4 regions of the Streptomyces sp. NPDC006294 genome follow, and region 1 is predicted to be linked to each of the others. Evidence: riboswitches for the same ligand, from Rfam matches in the RefSeq annotation. Region 1 holds a riboswitch; each other region holds the start of a gene.

Region 1 (4,970 bases):
AGCGAACCGAGCATCCGGTAGGCCACCGCGCGCAGTTGCCCGCGATGTGCCTCGAAGCGCTCGGCCAGGAAGTCGTGGTCGTCCATCGTCGTTCCGTCCCCTCGTCGTGCCCCGATGATCGGGTTGCCCGTATGTCTGTCGATCCGGTCCCCCGTATGTCTGACGTACGGCGGCGGGCCGATGTGACGGCGTCCGGGAGGGCTCGTGGAAAGGGTGGAGTTGATCTTGCTCGGGATGCCGTAAGGTTGTGTTCACGACGCGGGGTGGAGCAGCTCGGTAGCTCGCTGGGCTCATAACCCAGAGGTCGCAGGTTCAAATCCTGTCCCCGCTACTGATGGCACCGGCCCGGTGGTCGATCCTGGAGATCGACCACCGGGCCGGTGGCTTTTCCCCGGTCACCGGCTCTCCTCCACGGTGGTCGCTCCGACCGTCCCGGCATTCGCCCGGTTGGACGACGGGAAGTAGCTGCGCGGCGTGTCGACGCTCAGCCTGAGGAGGGCGCGGTACTGTCCGCAGCCGTCAGCGGACCCGGCAGGAGACCACCTTTGGGACAGCAGCGGCGAGCACAGGGCGGCGTGCGACGGGCTCCGTGGTTCGTTCGGGTCCTGCCCGTCGCGATGATCGTCGCGGGAGTGGTCTTCGACCTGCTGACACCTCCTCGTTTCACCCCCGTGCCGTTCTTCGCCGCCGCTCCCCTCCTCGCCGCCCCGCTCGTCACGTTCGTCATGACCCTGCTCATGGGGGTCGCCGCGATCATGGGCGTGAGTGGCATGCACGTGGTGAACGGGACCGCCGCCCAGATCACCGCGGTCACCGAGACCAGCACGGTGTTCACCGTCGCCGCTCTCGCTCTGCTCATCAACAGGGTCGTCCAGCGCAGGGGCGAACAGCTGGCGTCGGCCCGGGTGATCGCGGAGACCGCGCAGCGCGCCGTGCTGCCAGCGCCGGCCGAGCGGATCGGCGGCCTGCACATCGCCGCCCGGTACGAGGCGGCGCAGGAGGGCGCGTTCATCGGCGGTGACCTCTTCGCCGTGCAGGACACCCCGTACGGCGTGCGCCTGATCGTCGGCGACGTCCGCGGCAAGGGGCTGGGGGCGGTGGGGACCGTGGCCGTGATCATCGGCGCGTTCCGGGAGGCCGCCGAGCAGGAGCGCTCGCTCGAGGGTGTGGGGCAGCGGCTGGAGCGTGCGCTCAAGCGGGAGGGCACCCGGCGGGAGAGCCTGGACGCGGTGGAGGGCTTCACCACCGCAGTGCTGGGCGAAATCCCGCGCGGACGTGCGGTGGTGCGGCTGGTGAACCGGGGGCACCCCGAGCCACTGGTGCTGCACGCCGACGGCGCGCTGGATGTGCTCCAGCCGCAGCAGGCGGCGCTGCCGCTCGGGATGGGCCTGGGGGAGTGGCCGGACCGTGCGGAGGAGTTCCCGCTGCCCGACGGGGCGACGCTGCTGCTCTACACGGACGGCGTCACGGAGGCGCGTGACGACCGCGGTGTCTTCTACGATCCGGTCGAACGGCTCGGCGGGCGGCTCTTCCCCGGGCCCGGGGATCTGCTGGACGCGATCGTCGACGACGTGCGTTGGTACACCGGCGGTGGGTCGAACGACGACATGGCACTCCTGGCCGTCGGCCGCCCGGCGCGGGGGCAGCCGGACCGGCGCAGGACGGTGCCGGTGGTACCGCCGGAGGCGTGATCCGGCGGCGAAAACGGATGATGCGGGTCCGCCCGGCCCGTGCCGTCCGAGGCGCGACCGGTCCACCGGCCGCGCGACCCTCACGGGCCGTAATCGAAGAACACCCCTCCGCATAACATTTGACGCAACATCAGAAAAAGGTCCGGGCCTGACGTTTGATCAAGTCGCCCGGTTCCGCCCGCTTCTGTCCGGTTAAGTCCCTGCCGGAATCGTTAATGATCAACCGGAACAGCTTGGAATCCGGCCCCGCAGTCTATTAACGTTCGATAACGCAGCGCGGTCGTCCCAGCCGGCGTCAGAGTCGGCACCGCGCGCACGCGCCGAATCCCGCAAGGGAACCGGGGAACCACCAATTGGGGTGAATCGGGCACCTCTTGCCGTGCAGTCCGCGGTCGAGGCGCCCGTAGGAGACCTTCCTGCTCCGAACCCGTCAGCTAACCCGGTAGGCGAGAAGGAAGGAAGGAGAACGCCTTCGTGGCGTCCAACATGCCTGCCCCAGAGGCCCGCTTCGCGTCCGAACACTCCGGTGGCGACGCACCCGAGCGGGCCTGGGAGGAATGGAATCCCACCGAGGAGTCCATCCGCCCGGTGCGCGGCCGGCACCGTGTCATCAAGCAGCGCGGCGGACTCGCCCGCAGCTCCACGGTGCTCGGCGTCGGTGTGATCGCCGCGGTCGGCGCCGGTGGCATAGCCACCGCGCAGGACAAGCCGGCCGTGTCCATCTCGCTCCCCGACGCCATCACGGACAACCTTCCCGACGCCAAGTCCCTGCCGGGCGTCGGCTCGTTCATCTCCGACGACTCCGATGCCGGCGACGAAGCCGACGCCGCCCCGCTGACCGCCGCCGCGGCGCCCGTGGCCGACGGCGACAGCGCCGCGCAGTCGGCGGGCGCCGGTGAGGCCCTGCGCGCCCGCATCCTTCAGCAGGCCGAGCAGCAGCAGGCCGTGGCGGACGCGGAGGCCAAGGCCGCCGCGGAGAAGCTCGCCGCGGAACAGGCCGCGGCCGCTGCGGCGAAGCAGCAGAGCGAGGCCGAGGCCAAGGCCGCGGAGGAGAAGCGCAAGGCGGAGGAGGCGGCCAGGGCCAAGGCGGAGGCCGAGCGTCTCGCCGAGCTCGCGAAGAGCTTCTCCCTGCCCACCTCCTCGTACACGATCACCTCCACCTACGGCGAGGCCGGCTCCATGTGGTCCTCCGGCCAGCACACCGGCCTGGACTTCGCCGCCCCGACCGGCACGCCGGTCAAGGCCGTCCACGGCGGTACGGTCAAGGCCGCCGGCTGGTCCGGCTCCTACGGCTACCGCATCGTCCTCGAACTGGACGACGGCACCGAGGTTCTGTACGCCCACCTGTCCTCGATGACGGCGAGCGCTGGCCAGACGGTCACCACCGGCGAGACGATCGGACGCGTCGGCGCCACCGGCAACGTCACCGGGCCCCACCTGCACCTCGAGGTGCATACCGCGGGCGGCTCCGGCATCGACCCGATGGCCTGGCTGCGCGACAAGGGCCTCACCATCTGATCCCTGCCCGGTACGGGACTCGCCGCACGCTCACCCGTGCGCACTCCGTGCCGGGCAGATCCATGTCTCCGGCAGCCTTGGCGTCACACCCCCCGACGCCAGGGCTGCCGGGCTGTGCCCGGAGCACCACCGCCGCCGGCCTCCGCGGCGGTCAGGAGCGGTACGGGTTGTAGCCGCCGTAGTCGCGGTACGGAGGCGGCGCCGGTGTCCGGCTCGTCGCCCGGTCCGCGTACGCCAGTGACGGGCTCGCCACCTGGCGCCGCTGCCAGAGGTGGTGCAGCAGCTCCTGCTCGCGTTCCGCGAAGTCGGGGTCCGCCGCGCCCCGGTGGGCCCGGCGGCGCAGGAAGGCGAGCGACGTCGCGAACGCCTCGTACTCCGACACCGCGTGGCCGGCCGCCGGACCGTAGGTGCGCCGGGCGAAGTCGCGCGCCATCGCGCGGGCCCGCATCGAGGACAGGGCCCGCGACTCGGCCGCCGGCATCCAGCCCGCCGCGGCGTAGGCGGGGAGCTCGTCCGATATCGTGCGCAGCTCGCGCTGGCGGGTCCATATCGTCAGCCAGGTGAGCAGCCCGAAGGCCGGCACCATGAAGGCCCCGTACACCGCGTAGAAGCCCCACGGGCCGAGCATCGACGCGGAGCCGTTCCACAGGGCGTGCATGCCCATAGCGAGGGCCAGGCCCAGGAGCGGCAGCGCGATACGCCGCAGCCGCCGGTGGCGGCGCGCGCCGAGCGCGGCGAGACCGAAACCGAGGCCCGTCAGCACGGTGAAGAGCGGATGGGCGAACGGCGACATCACCACCCGGACGAAGAAGGTCGCGGCGGTCACCGAGGCGAAGCCGGACGTGCCCGACGACTGGTCCTCGTCGAACGCGCTGCCCAGGTAGAGGATGTTCTCCGTGAAGGCGAAGCCGGTGGAGGTGAAACCGGCGACCACCACACCGTCCACGATCCCGGTGAAGTCCCGTCTGCGGAAGACGAAGATCAGCAGGATCGCGGCGGCCTTCGCGCTCTCCTCGACGACGGGCGCCACGACCGTCGCCCCGATGGTGTCGGCGGACGCCGGATCGGCGGTCGCCGTCGCTATCCAGCGGGTCGCGAACGTGTTCGCGACGATCGCGATCAGCGCCGCGGCACAGGCGCCCCAGGCGAAGGAGAAGATCAGATTCCGCCAGGGGCCCGGCTCGACCCGGTCCAGCCACCGGAACGCGGCCAGCAGCAGCGGGACCGGCAGCGTCGCCAGAGCGAGCCCGACCAGGAAGCCCTGGGTGCCGGTCTGTTCCCGCACGAGCACCAGGATCACCAGGCCGCACAGGGCGAGCAGCGTGATCACCGCGCCGGCGCGGACCGCCCTGCTGCGCCATAACCTCGAGGCCGCCAGGGGCCGGTAGCGCCGGCGCGCGGGCTCCGGCACCTCGGTGAGCAGCACGTCGACGTGCTCCTGCCGGAGCGCGGGCAGCACCGGGTGCGGCGGCACCGCCACGCTCTGCGGGCGGTACTGCGGCGGCTGCTGCGCGGACGAGTCGGACACCTGTCGACCCTAACCACGGACACTGACAACTGGCGACGGCGCAAGGCGCGCCGAGGCCCGGCGCAGTGGTCAGCCCTGCGGCTGAACCCGGCGGAAGAGCAGGTCACGCACGGTGTGGCCCTTGTCGAGGCCCTGGCCCTCGAAGCGGGTCAGCGGCCGGAACGCGGGACGTGGCGCGAAACCGCCGCCGCTCTCGGTGTTCTCGAAGTCCGGGTGCGTGGAGAGCACTTCGA
Region 2 (4,970 bases), on a different contig from region 1:
GTCTCGGCCGGCTGAGCGCCGGCGCGGACGCGCACGCGCACGCGGCATGGGACATCGCCTGGGACGAGCAGCGGCTGCGGCTGTACCGCGCGGGTCGCGACCATCTGCTCGCGAACGGCTACGAGCAGGTGTCCATGCGCATGTTCCGCCGCGCCGGCGCCCAGCCCGCCGCCGGCGACCACGCCTGTCAGACGGACGGCATGATCGGTCTGGGCTGCGGCGCCCGTTCCTACACCTCGTCCCTGCACTACTCCTTCGACTACGCCGTCGGCATGGGCGAGATACGCGGCATCATCGACGACTTCACCACGGCACAGGACTTCTCCCGCCCGGAGGTGGGCCGGTGGGTCGACCGGGACGAGGCGCGCCGCCGCCATCTCCTCCAGTCGCTGCTCCAGGCCGAGGGGATGGACGCGGCCGGCTACCGGGAGCGGTTCGGCGCCGCGCCCGCCGACGACTTCCCCGTGGAGCTGGAGCGGTTCGCCGCCCTCGGCTGGCTGGACCCGGCCGCCGCCCCGGACCGGCTGCGGCTGACGCCGGAGGGCCTGGCCCACTCGGACGCCCTGGGCCCGGAGCTGTTCTCACCCGCGGTGCGCGCCGCCATGGCCGCGTACGAGGCGAAGTGACCGGGCCCATGGACCTGACCGTGCTGTACCGGGGCCCGCTGGCGTCCTGCGACTACGACTGCCCGTACTGCCCGTTCGCGAAGCGGCGCGACAGCCGCGAGCAGTTGCGCGCCGACCGTGCGGCGCTGGAGCGGTTCACGGCCTGGGCCGCCGCGCAGCGGGACGACCGGCTGTCGGTGCTGTTCACCCCGTGGGGCGAGGGGCTGGTGCGCTCCTGGTACCGGAAGGCGCTGACCGAGCTGTCGCAGCTGCCGCACATCCGCCGAGTGGCGATCCAGACCAATCTCAGCTGCCGCACCGACTGGGTGGCGGACGCGGACCCGGCGAAGCTCGCGCTGTGGTGCACCTACCACCCGGGACAGACCCCTTACGACCGGTTCATTGGCAAATGCCTGGATCTGACCCGGCGGGAAATCCGGTTCAGCGTCGGCATCGTCGGCTTCCCCGCCCATCTCGCGGAGGCGCGCCGGCTCCGCGCCGAGCTGCCGGCGCACGTCTACCTCTGGGTGAACGCGCCCGAGGGGCACGAACTCTCCGACGCCGAGGCCGACGCCTGGACGGAGCTGGACCCGCTCTTCCCCTACAGCCGCCGTCCGCACCGATCCGCCGGGCTGCCGTGCCGCACCGGCGAGTCGGTGGTCTCGGTGGACGGCGACGGGACGGTCCGCCGCTGCCACTTCGTGGCCGCCGAGCTGGGCAACCTCTACGACGGTTCGTACCGCCGGGCGCTGCGCCCCCGCGCCTGCCCGCTCGCCGTGTGCGACTGCCACATCGGCTACGTCCACCTGGAGACGCTGCCGCTGTACGACGTCTTCGCGGGCGGCGTCCTCGAACGGATCCCCGCCCCGGCCGTTCTCGAACGGATCCCCTCCCGGGCCCCCCGGTGACCCCCGCCGCCCTCAGAGCGGCAGCAGGTCCGGACGCTTGGCCTCGACGTGGTCGCCGGAGCTCTCGCCGCGCAGCCGCCGCCCGATCCAGGGCCCCAGGTAGTCGCGCGCCCACTGGATGTCGTCCCTGCGCACCTCCAGCGCGCCCCGCGGGGGCAGCGGCGGCCACGGCTGGTCGGGATCGGCGGGCACGTCGAGCCGGAGGACCTGCGCCGCGCGGAGCGCGACCCGGGTGTGCCCCTCGGGCGACAGGTGCAGCCGGTCGGCGTCCCAGGCCCGCCGGTCCTGGACGGACTTGAGCGACCACAGGTCCAGCACCGGGCAGTCGTACCGGTCGGCGATGGCCCGCACATGCGCGGTGTACGTGGCGATCTTGCCACGCAGATGGCGCAGCACGGGCACGTTCCGGGTGTCGAAGCCGGTCGTCACCATGACGGTGCCGACCGAGGCCGTGAGGTCGGCGACGGCCCGCTCGAAGCGTTCGGCCACGTCGTCCGGGTCGGAGCCGGGGCGGATGATGTCGTTGCCGCCGGCGCAGAAGGTGACGAGGTCGGGCGCGAGCTCCCGGGCCCTCGGCACCTGCTCGTCGACGATCTGGTCGAGGAGCCGCCCGCGCACGGCGAGGTTGGCGTAGCGGAAGGTGTGCTCCGGCCTGCGGTCGGCGAGCAGGACCGCGAAACGGTCCGCCCACCCGACGAAGCTGCCGTCGGGCCCCGGGTCGCCCACGCCCTCGGTGAAGCTGTCACCGATCGCCGCGTACGACCCGAATGCGCCACTGTTCTCTGTTCTCGAATCGTCTGCCACAAGGGCACATCATTCCTTTATGGATGTGACCTACGCGACCGTAAGGAAGGGTTGACGGGGGGTGATCTTTACCACCCGTCAGTTTTCGCCGGGCCGGAATACGCGGAAGTCCCCGCTCCGCCAGGACGGAACGGGGACTTCCGGGAATTGCCGGACGGTGGGCCGCACGGGTCAGAGGGAGACGCCGCGCTCCCGCAGGTAGGCCAGCGGGTCGATGTCCGAGCCGTAGGACGGGCCGGTGCGGACCTCGAAGTGCAGGTGCGGGCCGGAGGAGTTGCCGGTGGAGCCGGACAGGCCGATCTGCTGGCCGCCGCTCACGGACTGACCGCCGGAGACGGCCAGGGAGGAGAGGTGGGCGTACTGGGAGTAGGTGCCGTCCGTGTGCTGGATGACGACCTCGTTGCCGTACGCGCCGCTCCAGCCGGCCGAGACGACGGTGCCCGCGCCGACGGCCTTGACGGAGCTGCCGGTCGGGGCGGCGAAGTCGACGCCGGTGTGGTAACCGCTGGACCACATCGCGCCGGAGGCGCGGTACGGCGTGGTGACGGCCGCGTCGACCGGGGCGCTGAAGCCGGACGCGGACGCCGGGGCCGCGGCCTGCTTCTCGGGAGCCTGCTTCTCGGGCGCCTTCTTCTCCGGGGCCTGGGCCTGCGGAGCGGCGGCCCGCGAGTCGTCGCGCGACGGGCGCGGCTTGGACTCGGCGCGGGGCTCGGGGTCGTTCTTCGCCGTGGACTTGGCGCCGATCGTCAGCTCCAGACCCGGGTGGATCAGCGACGGGTCGGAGCCGATGGCGCGGCGGTTGTCGTTGAAGAGCTGCTTCCAGCCGCCGCGGATGCTCTGCTCCTCGGCGATCTTCGACAGGTAGTCGCCGGCGACGACGGTGTACGTCTTCGGGGCCTTCTTGGCGGCCGGCAGCGCCGACTCGGCGAGGGCCGGGGCGGCCTGCTGGGGCGCGGCGACCGGAGCCGCCGCCGGGGCGGCGGGGGCTGCCGTGGCGGTCGTGGCGCCGATCAGCGGGAGCGCGATGACGGCGCCGCCCGTGCCGGCGACGACGAAGCCGCGGGTGAACGGGTTGAACTTGGGACGACGGTGCTTACCCTTCGCGGGCATGGCGCATTCCTCTCCGGCGCCTACGAGGTGAGCTGTCGGGTTCGGGCTGGAGATGCCCGGTCGCACGGATTGTGCGATTTCACCCCAAGCCGTCCGGTTTTCCCGGAATCGGCGTACTACCTGGGTCCCCCGCTCCTGCCACACGTGGGTGGGTTCGAATTCCGGGCGGCGGCAGGATTAGGCGTTCCGTCCGGATTGAGCGTGACCGTAGGCGAGTCGGGCAGTCGTGGACAAGCGAGGATTTTCCACGATCAATGCGGAGCCCGATATCGCCGGGGAATTCCGGTCACCCTCCGTGGACGACACCCCTTCAATCGCCTTGCACGTTACGGAATTGACCCGCCGCCCCCGGCCACACAACGTCACGAATATGACGCTGCTCACCAGCCGGGGCCCATCTCCCCTGCTTACGGGGCACGTTATGCCGAAGCAGCCAATTCGGACAGAAGAAAGCATTTGGTGATCTAGTGCCGCACTACGACCGCGGTTCACGTCCGCCGGAGCCGGATCACGGTGGCGTCCAGATCACCCTTCAGTCCGGTGTGCAGTCCGTGGTGCAGCAGCACCGCCCCCCGATGAACCACTCCGGTGTCCCCGCACGCGTAGGCGGCGGCCGGGTCGAGGCCGCGCAGCCGGAGCGCCGGCGGCCGCTCGCCGTACCGCTGCGCCTCGAGCAGCGCGAGCACGACCGTCTCGTCGCCCCGGACGTACTGCACGGCGCTCAGCCCGCCCTCCGGGGCCCGCAGCCGGTACAGCTCCCCGTGCTGGACCAGCGGCCGGATCTCCTTGTAGAGCCGGATCCAGTCGGCCGCCTCCGACAGTTCCGCCTCGCTCCACCGTGTGAGGTCTCCCCCGACGCCCAGCACCCCGGCCATGGCGCTGACGAAGCGGAAGCGCAGACTGCTGTGGCGGCCGTTGAGCTGGACGTTGGGGCTGTCGGTCACCCAGGCCGCCATGACCCGGGCCGGGTGCAGCTGACTGAAGCCGTGCTGGACGGCGAGCCGGTCCAGCGGGTCGGTGTTGTCCGAGGTCCACACCTGGTCGGTGCGGCCGAGGACCCCGAGGTCGATCCGGCCGCCGCCGCCGGAGCAGGACTCGAAGGCGACGCCCGGGTGCGCGGCCCGCAGCCGGTCCAGCAGGGCGTAGAAGCCCTCGACGTGGCCGGTCCACAGCTTCTGCGGATACGGCTCCCCCGGCCAGCCCGCGTCGGTGAAGCAGCGGTTGAAGTCCCACTTCACATAGTCGACGGGCGCGCCGGACAGCAGGTCGTCCAGTTGCTTCCACAGATGCTCCCGGACGTCCTCGCGCGCGAGATTCAGCACGAGCTGGTTGCGGAATTCGGTGCGCGTCCGTCCCGGATGGTGCTGCACCCAGTCGGGGTGGGCGCGGTAGAGGTCGCTGTCCGCGTTGACCATCTCCGGCTCGACCCAGATCCCGAACCGCATACCGAGGCCGTGGACTTCGCGGGCGAGCGGCGCCAGTCCGCCGGGGAAGCGGTCCGGGTTCGGCGTCCAGTCACCGAGTCCGGCACGGTCGCTGGTGC
Region 3 (4,970 bases), on a different contig from region 1:
GCGTCCCCTACCCGAAAGCTGACGACCAGCGACGTCTCATCATCCCAACTGAAAAGCGGAGGTTAAGCGTTGCTTCAGACCTGCCTGCAAGGATTGCACGTACTCGTTAAGGCCCCGGACGGTCCAGTCTGGGGCCATGGACGTACAGCTGATCGCCTTCCTCGGGGTCGCCGCGGGCATGGTCGCCATGCCCGGAGCGGACTTCACCGTCGTCGTACGCAACGCGATCACCTCGCGGCACGCCGGCGTCGCCTGCGCGGTGGGCGTCGCGGCCGGTCTGCTCGTCCACACGGCGCTGGCCGTCGCGGGGCTCGCGGCCCTCCTCGCGACGGTGCCCCTGCTGTACCGGACGCTGCAGATCGCCGGCGGCGCGTACGTGCTGTACCTGGGCGTCCGCGCGCTGCGGACCGCGCTCCGTGCGCGGCCGGACGCCCCCGAGCTCGAGGGCGCGACCGTGAGCGGCGTCGGACGGGGCCTGCGGCAGGGCTTCCTCACCAACGTGCTCAACCCGAAGGCGCCGGTGCTCTTTCTGAGCCTGCTTCCGCAGTTCGTTCCCGACGGCGCCGCGGTGCTGCCGCGCACCCTGCTGCTGGCGGGCATCGTCGTGCTGCTGGCGCTGATCTGGTTCCCGGTAGTGGCGCTGCTGGTCGACCGGCTCGGCCGGTGGCTGCGCAGGCCGCGCACCGCCCGCGCCGTCGAGGGCGCGTCCGGCGGTGCGCTGACCGTGCTCGGCGCGACGCTGCTGGTCCAGTCGACGGCGCACTGACAGCGCGCCACCGCGAGGGAACTGCCGGGGTGTCAGCGCACCCGGCCGTACTTGACGCTCCGCGTCCAGATCTTGGCCAGGCGGACCACGTCCCCGGTCTTCGGCGAGTGCCAGATCCTGCCGTTCCCGGCGTAGATCCCCACGTGGTACACGGCACCGCCGGAATGGAAGAACACCAGGTCACCGTGCCGGCGGTCGGAGGCGGAGATGTGCCGGGTCCGGTTGTACTGCTGCTGTGCGGTCCGGGGCAGTATCTTCCCGGCCTTCTGGTACGAGTAGAGCGTCAGCCCGGAGCAGTCGAAGCGGTTGGGGCCCGTGGCGCCGTACCGGTACGGCGATCCCTGCTTCGACGCCGCCACCTTGAGCGCCTTGCTCGCGTGGCTGCTGATCGCGTGGGCCGGCGTGGCGCCGCCCGGGGCGAGGAGTGTGCCGCCCACGGCGGCGATCGTCAGTGCCGATACGGCGCCCGCCCGGGAGAAGAGGAGCGGGAGATGAATCTGCGCAGTCATGCGCAACCCTTCGTCAGCCGCCTGTGAAGGGTGACCTGTCGGGTTCGGACCGGCGAAGACGCCCGGCCGCCGAAGCGGCTTCACCCCAAGGCGTGTCCGGGAGCCGGTCACGCCGTACTGCTCGGGTCCTCCACTCCTGCCGATGCACTTCCGTCGACCAGACGTCCGGCGCGGCGGCAGGACTCAGCGTCCGCCCGGACCGCCCCGTCGAGGTGACGGGGGCTTGTCGTCCCACGGATCGTTACCCACCCATGTCCGGTTTCCGAGTTGAAACGGCTTTTGTGAAGCTGATCACGACTGGCCCTTTCGGGTGGGCAGGACTGTCGGGCCGCTTTTCCCGTGACCCGGAAACATGGTCGTACCAGCGGCGAAGCAGTCGACTGCGCCAGATCGGTGGCCGCGTGGCGCAAGTCGCACGAGAGGCAACAACTTCGGCGAAGCTCCACCGAACGGGCGACGAATGCCGCTGGCCGGGCGGCGGTTGGCGGCAGCAGAGCGACCGTCAACTTCTCGAAACCGGCGGCACGGTCACCCGTTTCGCCCTGCGCTCACCGTCGGGTACGCGCAACGCCTCGGTGAGCGTGTGCGTGTGCGTGTACACCTCGCTCTCGCCCGTACGCGCATGAGCGTCAGGGCCTCCTTGAGTGCGCCCGCCCCCGCCCGACCAGCGCCTGCGCGGCGCGCAGGGCCGAGTAGGGGTGGGGGGAGCGGGCCGGGTTGTCCGGCCGACCAGGTCGAGGACTTCGAGGTAAAAGTCGACGAACTCGGCCTCGGCGCGCGTGAGAGCGGGCAGCGGTGGCAGTTCGGGCGGCAGCATGCCCGGCTCACCTCCCGGCGGGGGAGGGCGCGGCCGAGCTCCTGCGGGAGGCGATGACGTGATCGATCAGGCCGTACTCGCTGGCCGCCGACGCGTCGAACACCTTGTCCCGCTCCAGGTCGCCGGCGATACGCCCCGGAGTCTGTCCGGTGTGGCGCACGAGCATCCCGGCCAGTTGTTCGCGCAGCCGCAGCAACTCGGCGGCGTGGATCTCCAGATCGGACGGCTGTCCGCGCAACGGCTCCTGGTACGAGGGCTGCTGCATCACGACGCGGGCACCCGGCAGCGCCATCCGCTTCCCCGGCGCACCGGCGGCGAGCAGCGCGGTCGCGACCGAGGCGGCCCGGCCGAGGCGGGTGGTCGCCACGTCGCAGGTGATCACCTGCATCGTGTCGTAAACGGTGGCCATGGCGCTCAGCGATCCGCCGCGGCCAGGACTCTCCGCGACCGCACAGCAGAAGACCGCGCGTCCCCGTCCGCTACAGCGGGGACGCGCGGCCCGTTCGCGGGGTCAGGCGGCCGGGACGGCGGAGGGGCGGGGTGACGCACCCGCCGGGGCCGGGGCCGGGGAGCGGCGGTGGGCGACGAGTACCGCGGTCAGGCCCAGGGCCGCCCATACGGACAGCGTCAGCAGTGCCGCGGCCCCGCCGCTGCCGTCGAAGTACGCCACCGAGCGCATCAGTGTCGCGCCCGCGCCCGGCGGCAGCCACTGGCCGAGGTCCCCGACCGGCCCGGGGAGCAGTTCCGGTGCGGACGACGCGCCGGAGAACGGGTTGCCGAGCAGCACCATCACCAGGGCTCCGGCCCCGATGCCCGGCGTGCCGAGCAGGGCGGCCAGCCCGGCGACGGGTGCGCCGACCGCGGCGACCGTGAGGCTCAGCGCGCCCGCCTCCGCCCACCAGCCGCCGTCGAGCACGCCGAGCCAGCTGTGGGCGATCGCCGTGGCGGTGATGCCGACCAGGACGGCCGCGCCGGCGAGCGCACCGGCGGCCCGGGTGCCGCGCAGGCCCAGCAGGGTCACCAGCGCGCCGGCCGCGACGCCGCCGAGGACCAGCGGCAGGACGCTCGCGGGGAGCGCGCTGCCCCGCGGGTCGCCGGCCGGGAGGGGCGCGAGGTCCGTCACCCGCACCTCGGCGCCCGGCGGGGCCTGCGCCGTCACCGCCTGCTCCAGCAGCTGGGCGACGGCGGGGCCGCCTCCGGTGGCGATCAGCAGCTTCGGGCCCTCGGGCGCGGCGACCACGGCCCCGTATACGACCCGGTCCTCGATCGCGGTCCTGGCGGCGGCCTCGTCCTCGTAGCGGTGGACGTCGAAGGCGCCGCCGCGCTCTTCGAAGCGCTGCTCGAGCTGACCCGCGGCCGCGGTGGGGCCCGCGACGCCGATGGGCAGGTTGCGCGGCGCGGTCCTGGCGGCCGGCCAGGCGAAGGCCCACAGGGCCAGCGCCGCCACGACCGGGACCAGGACCATCACCGCGATCACGCGGCGGTGAGGTGCAGCGGACATGGGAACCCCCTGAAGAGAAGGATCGTTCGTTTTATCTTGTCGCCACTGTCCCGCCGCGATCCGAGCTTGTCAAGAATGAATGTTCGTTTTACTTTTGGCCCATGGCTCGCGTATCCCAGGAACACCTCGACGCACGTCGCCGCCAGATCCTCGACGGCGCCGCCCGCTGCGTCTCCCGCAACGGCTTCCACGCCACGTCCATGCAGGACATCCTCCGTGAGTCGGGACTGTCGGCCGGGGCGGTGTACCGGTACTTCCGCAGCAAGGAGGAGCTGATCGCGGCCATCGCCGACGAGGCGTTCGGCAGCATCCGCTCGGCCTTCGAGGAGGCGGCGCGGACCACACCGCCCCCCACGCCAGACGTGCTCCTCGGGCGGGTGCTGCGGCGGATGCTGATCGAGGAGGTGCCCGGCGGCGACCGGCAGGCATTCGCCCGGCTGATCGTCCAGGTGTGGACGGAGACCCTGCGCAACGAGCGGCTGGCCGCGGTCCTCGACGACGGCTACGGCCGGATGCGCGGCGCATGGGCGGACCTCGTCCGTGCCTACCGTTCGTCCGGGCAGATGGAGGCGGACGTCGACCCCGACCATGTGGCCCGCACCCTCATCGCGACCGCCCAGGGGTTCATCGCCCAGCAGGCTCTCTTCGGCAACGTGGAGGTCGAGGTGCTGGAGGACGGGCTGCGCGCGCTGATGTCGATGCGCGAGCCGCAGAGCCCGCAGCCGGAGACGCCGGGGGAGCCACAGACGCCGGGGGAGCGGAAGATCAGTTAACGCAACGGAAAAGTGCCGGAAAAAACCGCGTCCTAAGGTTCGACGCCTGGTCGTGGAACACCCGCGCGCGAGTCAACAGGCCGTTGAAGCGCGCTGCGGTCCATCGCGGCCGGCGATCAGTTGGCCGGACGACAGTGAGGTGGACGCGTGCGACTCTCCCCGCACGAGCAGGAGCGGTTGCTCATCCATGTGGCCGCCGACGTGGCGCAGAAGCGCAGGGCACGCGGTGTGAAGCTGAACCATCCGGAGGCCGTCGCCCTCATCACCGTGCACATCCTCGAAGGCGCCCGCGACGGCCGCAGCGTCAGCGAACTCATGGTGTCCGGACGGAAGGTGCTCACCCGGGACGACGTCATGGACGGCATCGCCGAGATGATCCATGACGTCCAGGTGGAGGCCACCTTCCCCGACGGAACCAAGCTCGTGACCGTTCACGAGCCGATCCTCTGAAGGGCGTGACGCGCATGATCCCCGGAGAGATCCTTTACGGCGACGGGCCGGTGGTCCTCAACGAGGGCCGCGAGACCACCCGCCTCACCGTCGTGAACGCCGCCGACCGCCCGGTCCAGGTCGGCTCCCACTACCACTTCGCCGAGGCCAACCC
Region 4 (4,970 bases), on a different contig from region 1:
CGACGGGCTCGCGCTCCTGGCCGTCGTAGTTGGACTGGAAGTCGACCGTGTCCTCGTCGATCGACTCGGTCATCAGGCTGGTGGCGTCGGCCATCCGGCATTCGGTGTACCGCATGGCGGCGGGCGGGTCGTCGTTGCCCAGCGAGCCGAAGTTGCCGTGGCCGTCGACCAGCGGAAGGCGCATGGAGAACGGCTGCGCCATGCGCACGAGGGCGTCGTAGATCGACGCGTCACCGTGCGGGTGCAGCTTTCCCATGACCTCGCCGACGACGCGGGCGCACTTCACATAGCCGCGGTCGGGACGCAGTCCCATCTCGTTCATCTGGTAGACGATGCGGCGGTGCACCGGCTTCATGCCGTCGCGTGCGTCCGGCAGGGCCCGGGAGTAGATCACCGAGTACGCGTACTCGAGGAAGGAGCCCTGCATTTCGTCCACCACGTCGATGTCGAGGATCCTCTCCTCGAAGTCGTCCGGCGGTGGGGTCTTCGTGCTGCGGCGGGCCATCGCGGCTGCTGCTCCTTCACGTACCAGGTGGGCGTCTGACGCCGACCATTGTGGACCGTCCCGCTGACAACGCCGACCGCGACCCGTGTTCCGCACCGCGCCGGGGGCGGAACACGGCGCTCCGGCAGGGGGAAGAACGCGGCTGCCGGACCCGGGAACTTCGCCAGGTGTCGGCACGCTTGCATACAGTGGCAGGTCTGGCAGCACTTTCACGTTTTCGCGATCGAAGGGACGTACATGCCCATGGGTCACACGGCCACAGCGCAGGCCGGTTCCGGCGGCCTGACAGCGACCGAGCACCGCCTGGCGAATGGCCTGCGCGTGGTGCTCTCCGAGGACCACCTGACCCCGGTCGCCGCGGTCTGCCTCTGGTACGACGTCGGTTCACGCCACGAGGTCAAGGGCCGTACAGGACTCGCCCACCTCTTCGAGCACTTGATGTTCCAGGGCTCGGCGCAGGTGAAGGGGAACGGCCACTTCGAGCTCGTGCAGGGAGCCGGCGGTTCGCTGAACGGCACCACCAGCTTCGAGCGGACCAACTACTTCGAGACGATGCCCACCCACCAGCTGGAGCTGGCGCTCTGGCTCGAGGCCGACCGGATGGGCTCGCTCCTGACCGCCCTCGACGACGAGTCGATGGAGAACCAGCGCGACGTCGTCAAGAACGAGCGCCGCCAGCGGTACGACAACGTGCCCTACGGCACCGCGTTCGAGAAGCTGACCTCCCTCGTCTACCCGGAGGGCCACCCCTACCACCACACCCCGATCGGCTCGATGGCCGACCTGGACGCGGCGACCCTCGAGGACGCGCGCGCCTTCTTCCGCACGTACTACGCGCCGAACAACGCGGTGCTGTCGGTCGTCGGCGACATCGACCCCGAGCAGACGCTCGCCTGGATCGAGAAGTACTTCGGGTCCATCCCCTCCCACGACGGCAAGCAGCCGCCCCGTGACGGCGCCCTGCCGGACAACATCGGCGCCCAGCTGCGCGAGGAGGTCGTCGAAGAGGTCCCGGCCCGCGCCCTGATGGCCGCCTACCGTCTGCCGCACGACGGCACCCGCGAGTGCGACGCCGCGGACCTGGCGCTGACCGTCCTCGGCGGCGGGGAGTCCTCCCGGCTCCACAACCGCCTGGTGCGCCGCGACCGGACCGCCGTCGCGGCCGGGTTCGGCCTGCTGCGGCTGGCCGGCGCCCCGTCGATGGGCTGGCTGGACGTCAAGACCTCCGGCGGCGTCGAGGTCCCCGGGATCGAGTCGGCCGTCGACGAGGAGCTGGCGCGCTTCGCGGCCGAGGGTCCGACGGAGGAGGAGATGGAGCGGGCCCAGGCCCAGCTGGAGCGCGAGTGGCTGGACCGGCTCGGCACGGTGTCGGGCCGCGCCGACGAACTCTGCCGCTACGCGGTGCTGTTCGGCGACCCGCAGCTGGCGCTCAGCGCCGTCACGCGGGTGCTCGACATCACCGCGGAGGAGGTGCGGGCGGTCGCGAAGGAGCGCCTGCACCCCGAGAACAGGGCGGTGCTGGTCTACGAACCTGTCGCCGCGGAAGAGACCGAAGCGGCCGACGGACACGAGCACGAAGGGACGGACCAGTGAGCGACGCTGCCGTGACCATGGACTTCCACCCGCAGCCGGCTCCGGGCACCGCCCGGCCCTGGGCCTTCCCGGCCCCCGAGCGCGGCACGCTCGACAACGGCCTGACGGTGCTGCGCTGCCACCGGCCCGGCCAGCAGGTCGTGGCGGTCGAGGTCTGCCTCGATGCCCCGCTGGACGCCGAGCCCGAGGGCCTCGACGGCGTCGCCACGATCATGGCGCGCGCCTTGTCGGAGGGCACCGACCAGCACTCCGCGGAGGAGTTCGCCGCCGAACTGGAGCGCTGCGGCGCCACTCTGGACGCCCACGCCGACCACCCCGGCGTCCGGGTGTCGCTGGAGGTCCCGGTCTCCCGGCTCCCCAAGGCGCTGGGTCTGCTCGCCGAGGCGCTGCGGACCCCCGCCTTCGCGGAGAGCGAGGTCGAGCGGCTGGTCCGCAACCGCCTCGACGAGATCCCGCACGAGACGGCGAACCCGGGCCGCCGCGCCGCCAAGCAGCTCTCCAAGGAGCTCTTCCCGGCCGCGCTGCGCGTCTCGCGCCCCCGCCAGGGCACCGAGGAGACGGTGGCCCGGATCGACGCCGCGGCCGTGCGCGCCTTCTTCGAGGCCCATGTGCGCCCCGCGACGGCGACCGCCGTGATCGTCGGCGACCTCACCGGCGTCGACCTGGACGCCGTGCTCGGCGACTCGCTGGGCACCTGGACGGGCGACAAGGCCGCGCCGCACCCGGTGCCCGCGATCACCGCCGACGACACCGGCCGCGTGATCGTCGTGGACCGTCCCGGGGCCGTGCAGACCCAGGTGCTCATCGGCCGGGTCGGGGCGGACCGCCACGACCGCGTCTGGCCCGCCCAGGTGCTCGGCACGTACTGCCTCGGCGGCACCCTCACCTCCCGCCTCGACCGCGTGCTGCGCGAGGAGAAGGGCTACACCTACGGCGTACGGGCCTTCGGCCAGGTGCTGCTCTCCGCGCCGGACGGCTCGGGCGCGGCCATGCTCGCCATCAGCGGCTCCGTGGACACGCCCAACACCGGCCCCGCGCTGGAGGACCTGTGGAAGGTGCTCCGTACGCTCGCGGCCGAGGGCCTCACCGACGCCGAACGTGACGTCGCCGTGCAGAACCTGGTGGGCGTCGCCCCGCTGAAGTACGAGACGGCGGCCTCCGTCGCGGGCACCCTGGCCGACCAGGTCGAGCAGCACCTCCCGGACGACTACCAGGCCCAGTTGTACGTACGGCTGGCGGAGACCGGCACGGTGGAGGCGACCGCGGCCGTGGTCAACGCCTTCCCGGTGGACCGGCTGGTCACGGTGCTCGTCGGCGACGCGTCGCAGATCGCCGAGCCCGTCAAGGCGCTCGGCATCGGCGAAGTGACGGTTGTCACGGGCTGAACGGAAGCCGCCGATCGGGCAGAAGGCGGAAAGCGGCGGATCGCCTGTCAGGCGCGGACAAGTGGAACCCCGGCTTCGGAGCGTTTGCCGGGGTTCCGTCGTATGCCCGTTTTGCGGGAGAGGTTGTCTGTCTGCCCTGTGGCATGCGCTACAAAACGGGCTGTTGGTTTGGCGATTGACGGACGAGATGCCTAGCGTCGGTCCGGCTGTTCGTCTGAAGATCGTCGCGCCCGCGGCGTCGGGCAGTCATCGCCGAGTCCCCGTCAGGCGCGAGCCTGGGGAGCCGGGGACCCAATCAGTCCCTGGGGTGAATCGGACGCCTTCGCCCGAGCGGAGGCGCCCGTAGGAGACCTTCCTGCTCCGAACCCGTCAGCTAACCCGGTAGGCGAGAAGGAAGGAAAGGATCAGCCTCTCCATGGCGTTCACCCGTGCCACCGGGAAGCATCGTGCCCAGAGCCGCCTGACGCGCAGGAGCGCGAAACTGGCCGGCGCCGCCGCACTCGCCACCACCGGCGTCGTCGGAACCCTCGCCTCCCCGGCTCTCGCCGCAGACGCTGCCGCCCTCTCCGTCGAGGACACCGGCCTCACCCAGATCATCACCATGGGCTCGCTCGCCGACGAGATAGCCGACCAGGCCGCCGCGCAGAAGCAGGAGGCCGAGGAGGCCGCCGCCCAGGCCCGTGCGCGGGAGAAGGCCGCGGCGGAGGCCAAGCGCAAGGCGGAGGCGCGCGCCAAGGAGGCCCGCGAGGCCGAGGAGCGCGCCGCCCGTGAGGCCGAGCGCAGGCGGCTGAACTCCTTCCAGCTCCCCATCGCCGGCTCCTTCGTGACCACCGGCTACAAGACCGGCGGCGCCCTGTGGTCCTCCGGCTCCCACTCCGGCGTCGACTTCCGCGCCCCGTCCGGCAGTTCCGTCGTGGCCGTGGGCTCCGGCACCGTCGTCGAGGCCGGCTGGGACGGCGCGTACGGCAACAGCGTCGTGATCCGGATGAACGACGGCACCTACACGCAGTACGGCCACCTGTCGTCGATCGGCGTCTTCGCCGGCCAGCAGGTCACGCCCGGCCAGCAGATCGGCCTCTCCGGCTCGACCGGCAACTCGACAGGGCCGCACCTGCACTTCGAGGCGCGGACCACGGCCGAGTACGGCTCCGACATCGACCCGGTCGCCTATCTGCGCTCGCACGGCGTCGCCGTCTGACCCCGGCGCCCCCCCGTGCGGCCGGCCCGTCGCACCCGCTCGCAAGGCCCCCGGCCCCCCGCCGGGGGCCTTCGGCCTATTCCGTGCCGTTTCCGCCATTCCGTGATTGCCGTGCGTGCCAAGAGATTTCCATGGTTTTCCGGCCGCCGTCGGAAAACGGCGCACATTGCAATAGAGTCACGGGAAGACACGTCCAACGGCTGCGTTTCGCTCGGATCAAGGCGGAGGTTCGGTCATGCGTATTCCCGCGCACTCGGTATGCACGGCGATCCGCGACGACATCGTCTCC

What was found. A riboswitch is a leader RNA that binds a small molecule or an ion and turns the genes downstream of it on or off. The one in region 1 is predicted to bind cyclic di-AMP.
Region 2: it holds a riboswitch for cyclic di-AMP, as region 1 does, so the genes downstream of both, ACFYOP_RS03715 (LysM peptidoglycan-binding domain-containing M23 family metallopeptidase) here and ACFYOP_RS31670 (M23 family metallopeptidase) in region 1, are expected to answer to the same signal.
Region 3: it holds a riboswitch for cyclic di-AMP, as region 1 does, so the genes downstream of both, ACFYOP_RS21740 (C40 family peptidase) here and ACFYOP_RS31670 (M23 family metallopeptidase) in region 1, are expected to answer to the same signal.
Region 4: it holds a riboswitch for cyclic di-AMP, as region 1 does, so the genes downstream of both, ACFYOP_RS27265 (M23 family metallopeptidase) here and ACFYOP_RS31670 (M23 family metallopeptidase) in region 1, are expected to answer to the same signal.

The regions. Positions count from the first base shown of each region.
Region 1 is NZ_JBIAHV010000024.1:70,479-75,448, forward strand. Features, by position in the region: gene sigJ (RNA polymerase sigma factor SigJ) at 1-86, opposite strand, end outside; tRNA gene ACFYOP_RS31660 (tRNA-Met) at 258-331, shown strand; gene ACFYOP_RS31665 (PP2C family protein-serine/threonine phosphatase) at 546-1,691, shown strand; cyclic di-AMP (ydaO/yuaA leader) riboswitch at 2,000-2,155, shown strand; gene ACFYOP_RS31670 (M23 family metallopeptidase) at 2,166-3,209, shown strand; gene ACFYOP_RS31675 (PrsW family intramembrane metalloprotease) at 3,361-4,737, opposite strand; gene trmB (tRNA (guanosine(46)-N7)-methyltransferase TrmB) at 4,807-4,970, opposite strand, start outside.
Region 2 is NZ_JBIAHV010000002.1:164,512-169,481, forward strand. Features, by position in the region: gene ACFYOP_RS03700 (STM4012 family radical SAM protein) at 1-626, shown strand, start outside; gene ACFYOP_RS03705 (STM4011 family radical SAM protein) at 635-1,513, shown strand; gene ACFYOP_RS03710 (SGNH/GDSL hydrolase family protein) at 1,526-2,317, opposite strand; gene ACFYOP_RS03715 (LysM peptidoglycan-binding domain-containing M23 family metallopeptidase) at 2,489-3,427, opposite strand; cyclic di-AMP (ydaO/yuaA leader) riboswitch at 3,432-3,588, opposite strand; gene ACFYOP_RS03720 (alpha-galactosidase) at 3,916-4,970, opposite strand, start outside.
Region 3 is NZ_JBIAHV010000011.1:291,485-296,454, reverse strand. Features, by position in the region: gene ACFYOP_RS21745 (LysE family translocator) at 137-766, shown strand; gene ACFYOP_RS21740 (C40 family peptidase) at 799-1,275, opposite strand; cyclic di-AMP (ydaO/yuaA leader) riboswitch at 1,279-1,441, opposite strand; partial or broken gene ACFYOP_RS21735 (hypothetical protein) at 1,778-2,092, opposite strand; partial or broken gene ACFYOP_RS21730 (ClpP family protease) at 2,100-2,519, opposite strand; gene ACFYOP_RS21725 (ABC transporter permease) at 2,604-3,593, opposite strand; gene ACFYOP_RS21720 (TetR/AcrR family transcriptional regulator) at 3,695-4,366, shown strand; gene ACFYOP_RS21715 (urease subunit gamma) at 4,514-4,816, shown strand; gene ACFYOP_RS21710 (urease subunit beta) at 4,831-4,970, shown strand, end outside.
Region 4 is NZ_JBIAHV010000017.1:77,310-82,279, reverse strand. Features, by position in the region: gene ACFYOP_RS27280 (DNA topoisomerase IV subunit A) at 1-505, opposite strand, end outside; gene ACFYOP_RS27275 (pitrilysin family protein) at 749-2,098, shown strand; gene ACFYOP_RS27270 (pitrilysin family protein) at 2,116-3,483, shown strand; cyclic di-AMP (ydaO/yuaA leader) riboswitch at 3,724-3,886, shown strand; gene ACFYOP_RS27265 (M23 family metallopeptidase) at 3,899-4,681, shown strand; gene ACFYOP_RS27260 (GntR family transcriptional regulator) at 4,917-4,970, shown strand, end outside.